Regions from separate parts of the Sphaerimonospora mesophila genome, predicted to be linked through region 1. Evidence: riboswitches for the same ligand, from Rfam matches in the RefSeq annotation. Region 1 holds a riboswitch; each other region holds the start of a gene.
What was found. A riboswitch is a leader RNA that binds a small molecule or an ion and turns the genes downstream of it on or off. The one in region 1 is predicted to bind thiamine pyrophosphate.

Region 2: linked by a shared signal. The riboswitch ahead of AP234_RS18385 (cytosine permease) and the one ahead of thiO (glycine oxidase ThiO) in region 1 are both predicted to bind thiamine pyrophosphate.
Region 3: linked by a shared signal. The riboswitch ahead of thiC (phosphomethylpyrimidine synthase ThiC) and the one ahead of thiO (glycine oxidase ThiO) in region 1 are both predicted to bind thiamine pyrophosphate.

Annotation. Positions count from the first base shown of each region.
Region 1 is NZ_BCBX01000060.1:4,940-8,210, forward strand. Features, by position in the region: gene thiS (sulfur carrier protein ThiS) at 1-71, opposite strand, end outside; gene thiO (glycine oxidase ThiO) at 68-1,210, opposite strand; TPP riboswitch at 1,210-1,322, opposite strand; gene AP234_RS32470 (FAD-dependent oxidoreductase) at 1,412-2,596, shown strand; gene AP234_RS32475 (Rv2175c family DNA-binding protein) at 2,640-3,014, shown strand; gene thiE (thiamine phosphate synthase) at 3,026-3,271, shown strand, end outside.
Region 2 is NZ_BCBX01000037.1:139,773-143,043, forward strand. Features, by position in the region: gene AP234_RS18385 (cytosine permease) at 1-1,351, opposite strand, end outside; TPP riboswitch at 1,342-1,467, opposite strand; gene AP234_RS18390 (rhodanese-like domain-containing protein) at 1,827-2,150, opposite strand; gene AP234_RS18395 (MarR family transcriptional regulator) at 2,294-2,752, opposite strand; gene AP234_RS18400 (cupin domain-containing protein) at 2,828-3,202, shown strand; gene AP234_RS18405 (DNA-formamidopyrimidine glycosylase family protein) at 3,203-3,271, opposite strand, start outside.
Region 3 is NZ_BCBX01000031.1:214,225-217,495, reverse strand. Features, by position in the region: gene AP234_RS05355 (SRPBCC family protein) at 1-407, shown strand, start outside; gene AP234_RS05350 (ion transporter) at 644-1,471, shown strand; TPP riboswitch at 1,563-1,678, shown strand; gene thiC (phosphomethylpyrimidine synthase ThiC) at 1,767-3,271, shown strand, end outside.

The DNA.
Region 1 (3,271 bases):
GTGCGTACGGCGACGATCACGGTCGCTTCGTCGTCCAGCGAGGTCTCGACCCCGTTGACGGTGACCTTCATTTGGCGAACCTCCCCGGATCGCAGAACTTCACGATCTCCGGCGCCGCGTCGCCGGTCAGAAAAGCGGCGGCGGCCGCCGCGGTGATCGGAGTGAGCAGGATGCCGTTGCGGTGGTGCCCGGTCGCCGCGAGCACGTCGATCTCCCGGCTCTCACCGGCGGGCCAGGGCGCGTCGACCGGCCCGATGAGCGGCAGGTTGTCGGGGGTGCCCGGGCGGAAGCCCACGGTCGTCTCGGCGAGCTCCAGCTCGGTCAGCCCCGGAACCAGCTCACGGGCGTCGCGCAGCAGCTCGTACACGCCTCCTGCCGTCACCCGGCCGTCGAAGCCCAGCTCCTCCACGGTCGCGCCGACCGTGATCTCGCCGTCGCCGCGCGGGACCAGGTAGGCGGGCGACCCGTGCACGAGCCCGCGCACGCACCTGGTGAGGAAGTCGGCGGGGCCGCGCAGCCGCAGGATCTGGCCCTTGACCGGCCGTACGGGCAGCCCGGGCAGCAGCCGCGACGACCACGACCCGGCCGCGACGACGACGCGCGGCGCGGCGGCCACCGTGCCGGAGGCCAGCCGCACCCCCCGCGGGGTGAGCTCGACGGCCCGCTCGGCGATGAGCGTGCCGCCGTTCCTGTCCAGCGCGGCGAGCAGGGCCCGCGCCACCAGGCGGGGGTTGACCCAGGCGTCGTCGCGGGCCAGCATGCCGCCGCGGATCGACGGCGAGAGCATCGGCTCCAGCTTCCGGCACTCGCGTCCGGTCAGCCGCTCCACCCGCAGGCCGAGCGTCTGCTCGAAGGTCGCGAGCTCGTCCAGTACGGCCATGTCGTCGGCGCTGTAGGCGATCTTCAGCGTGCCGTCGGAGCGGTAGTCGAGCCCGACACCGCTGTCGTCCTCCAGCTCGTCGCGGAACGACGGCCACAGCGCCAGCGAGGCGAGGCCGAGCCGTAGCTGCGGCTCCTCGGTGTAGGTGACCTCGCTCACCGGGGCGAGCATCCCGGCCGCCGCGTGCGTCGCGCCGCTGCCGGGGTCCGGATCCACGACCGCGACGGACATCCCCCGCCGGGCTGCACGCCAGGCGACCGACAGACCCTCGACACCGCCGCCCACCACGATCACGTCCGCGGCCGACGTCGCCTCCGGTGTGACTTCCACGCTCGGCACCATCCGCTCCCTTCGCCGGCATTACCCGGATCAGGTTCTCTGGCGGTCGAGAGCCTTCCGCTCTCCTCTCAGCCCGGACCGCCGGGCTCCCGCGCGTCTTACGTCCTCTTGCGTCCCCAACCCTAGCAGTTGCCCAACTCGTTACCAGATCGGGATTGGCGTGCGCCGGGGTTGACAATCTATGGTCAAGATGTGGATCACGTCGTGGTTGTGGGGGCCGGTCTGGCCGGCGTACGGAGCATCGAGGCGCTGCGCGCCCAGGGGTACGCCGGGCGGATCACGTTGATCGGCCAGGAACGGCACCGCCCCTATGACAGGCCGCCGCTGTCGAAGGCGGTGCTGCTCGGCGAGACGGACTCGACCGTCGTCGACTCCGATCTCGACGCGCTGGACGTACGGCTGTGCCTGGGCGCCGCGGCGAAGGGCCTGCGCGATGGCGTGGTGGAGACGACCGAGGGCGAGGTGGACTACGACGGCCTCGTCATCGCCACCGGCGCGGCGCCGATCCGGCTGCGCGGTGAGGGCCGCCAGCACGTGCTGCGCACCATCGACGACGCGATCGCGCTGCGCGAGCGGCTGGTCGCCGGGGCCCGGGTCGCGGTGATCGGCGCCGGCTGGATCGGCGCCGAGGTGGCGACGGCGGCGGCCAGGGCCGGCTGTGCGGTGACCGTGATCGAGGCCGGCGAGACGCCGCTCGCCGCCGCCCTCGGCCCCGACGTCGGCGGCCACACCATCCCCTGGTACGCCGAGGCGGGCGTGGAGCTGCGGCTCGGCGCGATGGTCGGCACGGTCGACTCCGGCGGCGTCACGCTCATGTCGGGCGCCCGGGTCAAGGCCGACGTCGTGGTGACCGGTGTCGGCGTGCGCCCCGCTGTCGGGTGGCTGAAGGGATCGGGTGTCGAACTGGACAACGGCGTGCTCGTCGACGAGCACCTGAAGACGGCGCTGCCCGGCGTGGTCGCGGTCGGCGACTGCGCGAACTGGTGGTCGCGCAGGTTCCGGCGGCGGCTGCGGGTCGAGCACTGGGACACCGCCCTCAGCGCCCCGGACACGGCGGCGGCCACGCTGCTGGGGGAGGAGGCGGTCTATGACCCCGTGCCGTACTTCTGGTCAGAGCAGTTCGGCAGGATGGTCCAGTTCGCCGGGCACCCGCAGCACGGCCCGGCCGTACGGCTGCTGCGGCGCGGCGACCCCCACACCGACGCGAAGTGGACGGTGTGCTGGCTGACCAGGGAAGACAGGCTGACGGCCCTCCTCACCGTGGACCGTCCGCGCGACGTGGTCCAGGGCCGTCGCATCGTCGAGGGCGGCCGCAAGGTCGATCCGGTCAGGCTGGCCGATCCGGCCGTACCGCTCCGCGACTGCATCCTGAACTAATCGAGGTGTTTCGCGGCCGCCTGCCTGTGGTAATGGTGGTTTCGTGACACTTACTGTTGCACAGATCGACCCGGAAACCGACCAGCTCGTGGGGGAATGGCTCCTCCTCTCAGAGGCCGCGCAGAGCCTGGGGCTCACGATCGGCCGCACCAAGCAACTTCTCAAGGACAAGAAGCTCGTCGGCGTCCGCAGGGGCGGCGGCGAGCCACAGGTGCCGGCGGCGTTCATCGCCGACGGTGACGTGCTGAAGGGGCTTCCCGGCACGCTGACCGTCCTGGCCGACGCCGGGTACGACCCGGTCGAGTCGATCCGCTGGCTGTTCACCCCGGACGACTCGCTCCCCGGGTCGCCGATCGACGCGATCAGGGCGGGCCGGCACACCGAGGTCAAGCGCAGGGCCCAGGCGCTCGGGTTCTGACGTTGACCGATATCAGAGAGCGGCTCGCGCGGGCCAGGCTCTATCTCTGTACTGACGGCAGGCGAGACCGCGGCGACCTGGCGGAGTTCCTCGACGCGGTCCTCGCCGGCGGTGTCGACATCGTCCAGCTCAGGGAGAAGGGCCTGGAGGCGGGCGAGGAGCTCGGACTTCTCGAGGTGTTCCGGGACGCCTGCGACAGGCACGGTGCGCTGCTCGCGGTGAACGACCGGGCGGACGTCGCGTACGCCGCCCGGCCG
Region 2 (3,271 bases), on a different contig from region 1:
GCTGGCGGCGGGTGATCGGGTGGAGGAGCAGCGTCACCAGGGCGGCGGCGAGGAACGCGGCGAGCGTGGCGCTCATCCACGGCTGGTGGACGAACCCGATGGCCTCGCGCACCTCCACCCAGGCGCGGTCCCACCAGCTCATCTCCTCGGGGGGCGCGGTGACGATCCAGAAGGCGACGAACCCGAGGATCCACGGGACGATCATCGACCAGCGGGCGGGCGCGTCACCGGCGGTGTTCCAGCGCGAGGCGCCCCTGAGAAGGAAGTAGTCGACCACGAGGACCGCGAACATCGGGACGAAGACCGCGCCGATCACGCTGAGGAACGCGCCGTAGGAGTTCACGTCGGCGAGCAGCGCGATCCCGATCGTGAACACCCCGATCACGACCGAGACCACCCGCCGGTCCCAGCGCGGCGCGAGGTTCTGGATGGACATCGTGGTGGAGTAGACGTTCGCGAACGACTGGTCCACCTCGCGCAGCACGAGGATGCCGAAGAACAGCCCGCCGAGCGGCGCGGCCACGAACGGGTCCCAGACCCTGTCCACGTCGTTTCCGACCAGCGCGAGCGCGGCGATGCCCAGGGCGAGGCAGGCGACCTGCGCGATGGTGTAGCCACCGACCACCCCGGTGAACGCAGCGCCGCTCGACCTGGAGTGCCGGGCGATGTCGGCGGCCATCGGCACCCAGGAGACCGACAGCGCGATCACGTAGTCGACGGCCGGCGCGAACGCCTCCCAGGAGCCGCCGTCCGCGAGCGTCGGTCCCTTGGCCACCAGCGCGACGGCCAGCCAGATCATGGAGATCACGACCCCGACCGTGACGTAGCGACGCAGCAGCCGCAGCGCCCCCAGCGGGCGGATCGTGAGCGCGATCGTGACCACCCCGGCCACGATCACCCACACGCTGTACGGCACGGCCGTACCGAAGATCGCCTGTGCGCCGATGGCGATGACCCACAGCTCGAAGGCCCCCCAGCCGAGCATCTGCACGATGTTGAGCACGGTCGGGATGTACGACAGCCGTGCCCCGAAGAGCCCCCGGAGCAGCACCATCGCCGGCTTGCCCGTCCGGGTGCCGGGGATCGCGGCCAGCCCGACCATGACAGTCCCGATCAGGCTGCCGATGACGGCGGCGAGCAGCGCCGCCGTGAGCGTCACCGGCTTGCCGCCGAGCGGGTCGAGCAGGAACAGCGCCCCGGAGAAGCCGAGAAGGCTCACGCCGAGGTTCGCCCAGAACGCCCCCTGGTCGAGCAGCCCCAGCGTCTTGGGGGCCTCCTCGTCGAGGGTCAGGGGGACCTCGGACCGCTCGGGGTCGACGAGACCATCGGGTTCGACATGGGCGGACGTCATCGCACGCTCCCTACGCCGGCATTATCCGGACAGGTTCAGGCGGTCGGCGGCACGCCTCTCGTCTCGAGGAGCCGCCCTCTCAGCCCGGTCACGCCCGAGCTCCCGCGGTTATTCAGCTGTCAAACCGGGATTATGGCATCCCTTTGTCCCAATTTGAACCTCACCCCCCTCGCGACCCCCACCGCGTGATCCCCCAACCCCACCGCGTGATCTTGCGAATACTGTCAAGCTTGCCCGTCTACCTGCACACTTCCTTGTCGTGATCTTGCAGAAACTCGCATCCATGGTGGGCTGCCTGCATGAACACCTTCCGTGATCTTGCACTGCAAGATCACGGAAGGCTCCGTTGCAGGTGGGGCGCGCTCCCTGCGAGAAAGTGCAAGATCACGAAAGGGGTTTGTGCAGGTCGTAGGACATCGCTGCAAGCTTTTGCGAGATCACGGCGAGGGTTTGGGGGGCTGATCCGTGGAGACTTCTAGGCGACGTAGGGGGGTGTGCCGGTCTCGCTGACCATGGAGCGGCCGGCGGCGGCCCATGACTGCATGCCGCCGTCGACGTTGATCGCCTTTCTGCCGATGTGGTTGAGCCACATGGCGGCCTGGGCGGACCTGCCGCCCACACGGCAGATCACATAGACCGTGTCGCCCTGGGGAAGCTCGTCGACCCGGGCCTGAAGATGGCCCAGGGGAATGTGGACGGCATGCGGCGCGTGTCCCGCCTGCCACTCGTCGATCTCGCGGACGTCCAGCAGATATGCGTTCTCGGGTACGGCGTTCGCCGCGATTTCCGGCACCATCATGCGCTCATTCTCGCCGGTCTCAGGAGATGTTCGGGCGGTGTCCCGGCGGAGACGGCGCCGGCATGTCTCCGCCGATCTCGTCACGAGCAGGTTGTCCACAGCCTGTGGATTACTTCGCGGGCTGTGGACGAGCCGGTGGGCGGCTACCAGACGGGCCGTGGCGGGGTGCGCCCGCCCGCCGAGTCCACGAGGGCGCACAGGTCCTCGTAGATCTGGTCGAGCCGGTCGGATCCGATGAGGGCCGCCCAGCGATCCTCGGTCCGGCCCCGCAGTTCGTTCGCGCGCTCGACGTACTCCTGTCCCTTCGGGGTGAGGCCGAGCGCCCGGGCTCGCCGGTCGGTCGGGTGCGGGCGGCGCGTCACGTATCCCCACTGCTCCAGCTCTTCCACGATCTTGGATGCGGCCTGCTTGGTGATGCCGAGGTGGTCGGCCAGGTCGACGGTGGTCGCGTCATCGCGGTCGAGCAGGAACTTGAACGTGTACCCATGGGCCGGACGCAGGGGGTCGCCGCCTTCCGCCTCGATCTGGGCGTGCAGATCGTCGATCATGATCCGATACGCCATCGCCATGAGCAGCGGGATCTCGCCTCGCCTGCGCTTCATCGTCAATCCCCTTGACCATATGGTCAACTTGGTTTACTTTATCGTCAGCTTGATTGACCATTTTAGGAGGTATTCATGCCCGTGGCCAAGGGGGCCGACGCGCCCGCGTTCGAGTTCGACGGAGTCACCTTCCGCCCGCTCGCCGTACCGTCCCGGGGCACCGAGGAACTCGCCGTCTGGCGGGCCGAACTGCCGCCGGGCCGGACGGGATCCGCGCACACCCTGACCCATGAGGAGGTGCTGCTCGTCATCAGGGGCACCGTGCGAGGCGTGATCGACGGGCGGACCTGTGAAGCGGGCCCCGGAGACGTCATCATCTTCCCGGCGAACACTCTCGGCCGGATCGGCAACGCCTCGGACGTGGCGCCCGCCGAGTTCGTCTGCTGCACCACTGCCGGAGTGCAGGGCCTCATCGGCGATGAGAAGATCACCCCGCCGTGGTCCGTCTGATCATTTGAGCAGCCGCGACAGGCGGCGGTCCGCGAGGGGCTTGCCACCGGTCTGACAGGTCGGGCAGTA
Region 3 (3,271 bases), on a different contig from region 1:
CGGTGCTGCGGGGCGAGGTCGTCATCGCCGCCCCCGTCGAGAAGGTGTACCACTCCTTGATCGACTCCGCCGAGGTCAGCGCGTGGTTCGGCTTCCCGATCGAGATCGAGCCGCAGGTCGGCGGCCGCTTCGCGATGGGCGGCATCGACAACGACCCGCAGCCCGCCAAGATCATCGATCTCGACCCCGGCCGTTCGATCTCCGTCGACTGGGGCTCCGCGGGTGTCATGTCCTGGGAGCTGGAGGGCTCGGAGGGCCACACCAGGCTCACGTTCGTGTCGAGTGGCTTCGACGAGACCCGTCCGCCGTACGCCGGCTGGGGTGGCTGGCTGGCCGGCGTGGCCGAGCTGCGCCGCTTCCACGAGCTGGACGACTGGCGCCCGATCCTGCTGGCAGAGGCGCCCTGATCCGGGCTGAACGCATAAAGACGAGCGAGAGGACCGATCACCTGGGTCCGGGGGCTCCGATTCGCGTCTCCGGCCCAGGACGTCGAAGAGCACGTGACCATCATCCGCGACGACCGCCGCTCCCTGCGGGAACGGGCCCTGTGGCGGCCGCCCGGCCCGGGCCCGCACCACGGCCGGCGGCACGGGCAACGTAGGATTTCGGGCGATCAAGGAATCTCGCCCCCAGGAGTTTCGGCTTGCCCGCTTTCTCACGTGAACGGCTCCGCACCGTGGTGGATGCTCCGGCGTTCCAACGCACCGTCATCGCCGTGATCACGCTGAACGGGATCACCCTCGGGTTGGAGTCCTCCGCCGACCCGACGGGCCGATACTCGACGGCCTTCTTCCTGATCGACCACGCCATCACGGCGATCTTCGTGGTGGAGATGGTCCTGCGGATCTCCGCGAAGGGGAAGGCGTTCTTCCGCGACCCGTGGAGCTGGTTCGACCTGATCGTCGTCGGGGCGGCGCTCGTCCCGGCCTCGCAGTCGATGTCGATCCTGCGGCTGTTCCGGTTCCTGCGCGTCCTGCGGCTGGTCTCCGTGGTCCCCAACATGCGCCGCGTGGTCTCGGCGCTGTTCACCGCGATTCCGGGGCTGGCCTCCATCCTGGTCCTGCTGCTGCTGTTGCTGTACGTCGCCGCCGTCATCGGCGAACGGCTCTTCCGTGAGGCGGCGCCGCAGCACTTCGGGAACCTCGGAAAGTCGCTGTTCACGATGTTCACGGTGCTCACCGTGGAGAACTGGCCGCAGGTCGCCGAGGACGTGATGGCCACCGAGCCGCTGGCCTGGGTCTTCTTCGCCGGCTTCATCGTGGTCTCGGCGTTCTTCGTCCTCAACCTGCTCATCGGCGTGATCGTCTCCGCGATGGAGCAGGAGGTCAACGCCGTCCGGTGGGAGGAGGACCAGGCGCTGGAGCTGGAGCAGCACATCGCGGTGATGAAAGAGATCCGGGCGCTCAACGAGAAGATCGACCGGCTGGCCGCGGTCCTGCCGGACCCCGCCGACCACGCGCGCGGGGATTGACCGGAGACCGCTGCCGGTGGACATGGCCGCGATGGCGTGCAGGTAAGGCGATCACGCCCTTGCGCGTCATCCGGAGCCGGGTTACGGTGACGCCGTCCGACGCGGGAGCCCGGTGTGACCGGGCTGAGAGGACGGCTATCGATCAGCCGCCGACCGCCAGAACCTGCTCCGGGTAATGCCGGCGAAGGGAGTTGCGCAGATGAGCGACGCGCGTTCTTCCAGGTCTCGTCCTTCCGAAGGCCGTCCTTCCGGGCCCCGTTTCGCCAAGGTCCACGTGGGTGATCTGCGGGTGCCGATGCGCGAGGTCCTGCTGTCCAACGGCGAACGGGTACGGCTCTACGACACCTCCGGGCCGTACACCGACCCGGCCGTCACCACCGACCTCGGCCGGGGACTGCCACGGCTACGCGAGGAGTGGATCCGCGAACGCGGCGACGTCGCCCCGGGCGGCCCGGGCCGGGCGCTGCGCGCGACCGGCGCGCCGGTGACCCAGCTCGCCTACGCTCGGCGCGGCGTGATCACCCGGGAGATGGAGTTCGTCGCGGTCAGGGAGGGGGTGAGCCCCGAGTTCGTCCGGGAGAAGGTGGCCGCGGGACGGGCCATCATCCCGGCCAACGTCAACCACCCCGAAAGCGAACCGATGATCATCGGCCGCGACTTCCTCGTGAAGATCAACGCCAACATCGGCAACTCGGCGGTCACCTCCTCCATCGAGGAGGAGGTGGAGAAGATGACCTGGGCCACCCGCTGGGGCGCCGACACGGTCATGGACCTGTCCACCGGCCGGGACATCCACACCACCCGCGAGTGGATCATCCGTAACTCCCCCGTGCCGATCGGGACCGTACCCATCTACCAGGCACTGGAGAAGGTGGGCGGGGTGGCCGCCGACCTGTCGTGGGAGGTGTACCGCGACACCCTGATCGAGCAGTGCGAGCAGGGCGTCGACTACATGACCGTGCACGCCGGGGTCCGCCTGGCGTACGTGCCGCTGACCACCCGCCGCAAGACCGGCATCGTCTCGCGCGGCGGGTCGATCATGGCGGCGTGGTGCCTGGCACATCACCGGGAGAGCTTCCTGTACGAGCACTTCGCGGAGATGTGCGAGATCCTCGCCGCCTACGACGTGGCGTTCTCCCTCGGCGACGGGCTGCGGCCGGGCTCGATCGCCGACGCCAACGACGAGGCCCAGTTCGCCGAGCTGCGCACACTGGGTGAACTGACCGCGATCGCCCGGGAGCACGACGTGCAGGTGATGATCGAGGGCCCCGGTCACGTGCCGATGCACAAGATCAAGGAGAATGTGGAGCTGCAGCGCGAGCTGTGCGACGACGCCCCCTTCTACACGCTCGGGCCGCTGGTCACCGACATCGCCCCCGGCTACGACCACATCACCTCCGGCATCGGCGCCGCCATGATCGGCTGGTACGGCACGGCCATGCTGTGCTACGTCACTCCCAAGGAGCACCTCGGCCTGCCCGACAGGGACGACGTGAAGACCGGCGTGATCACCTACAAGATCGCGGCGCACGCCGCCGACCTGGCCAAGGGCCATCCGCTGGCCCAGGCGTGGGACGACGCGCTGTCGGAGGCGAGGTTCGAGTTCCGCTGGGAGGACCAGTTCGACCTGTCGCTCGACCCCGACACGGCCCGGTCGTTCCACGACGAGACGCTCCCGGCCGCACCCGCCAAGACCGCGCACTTCTGCTCCATGTGCGGTCCGAAGTTCTGCTCCATGAAGATCAGCCATGACCTTCGGCGGTTCGCCGCCGAGCGGGGGCTGACGGAGTCGGAGGCGCT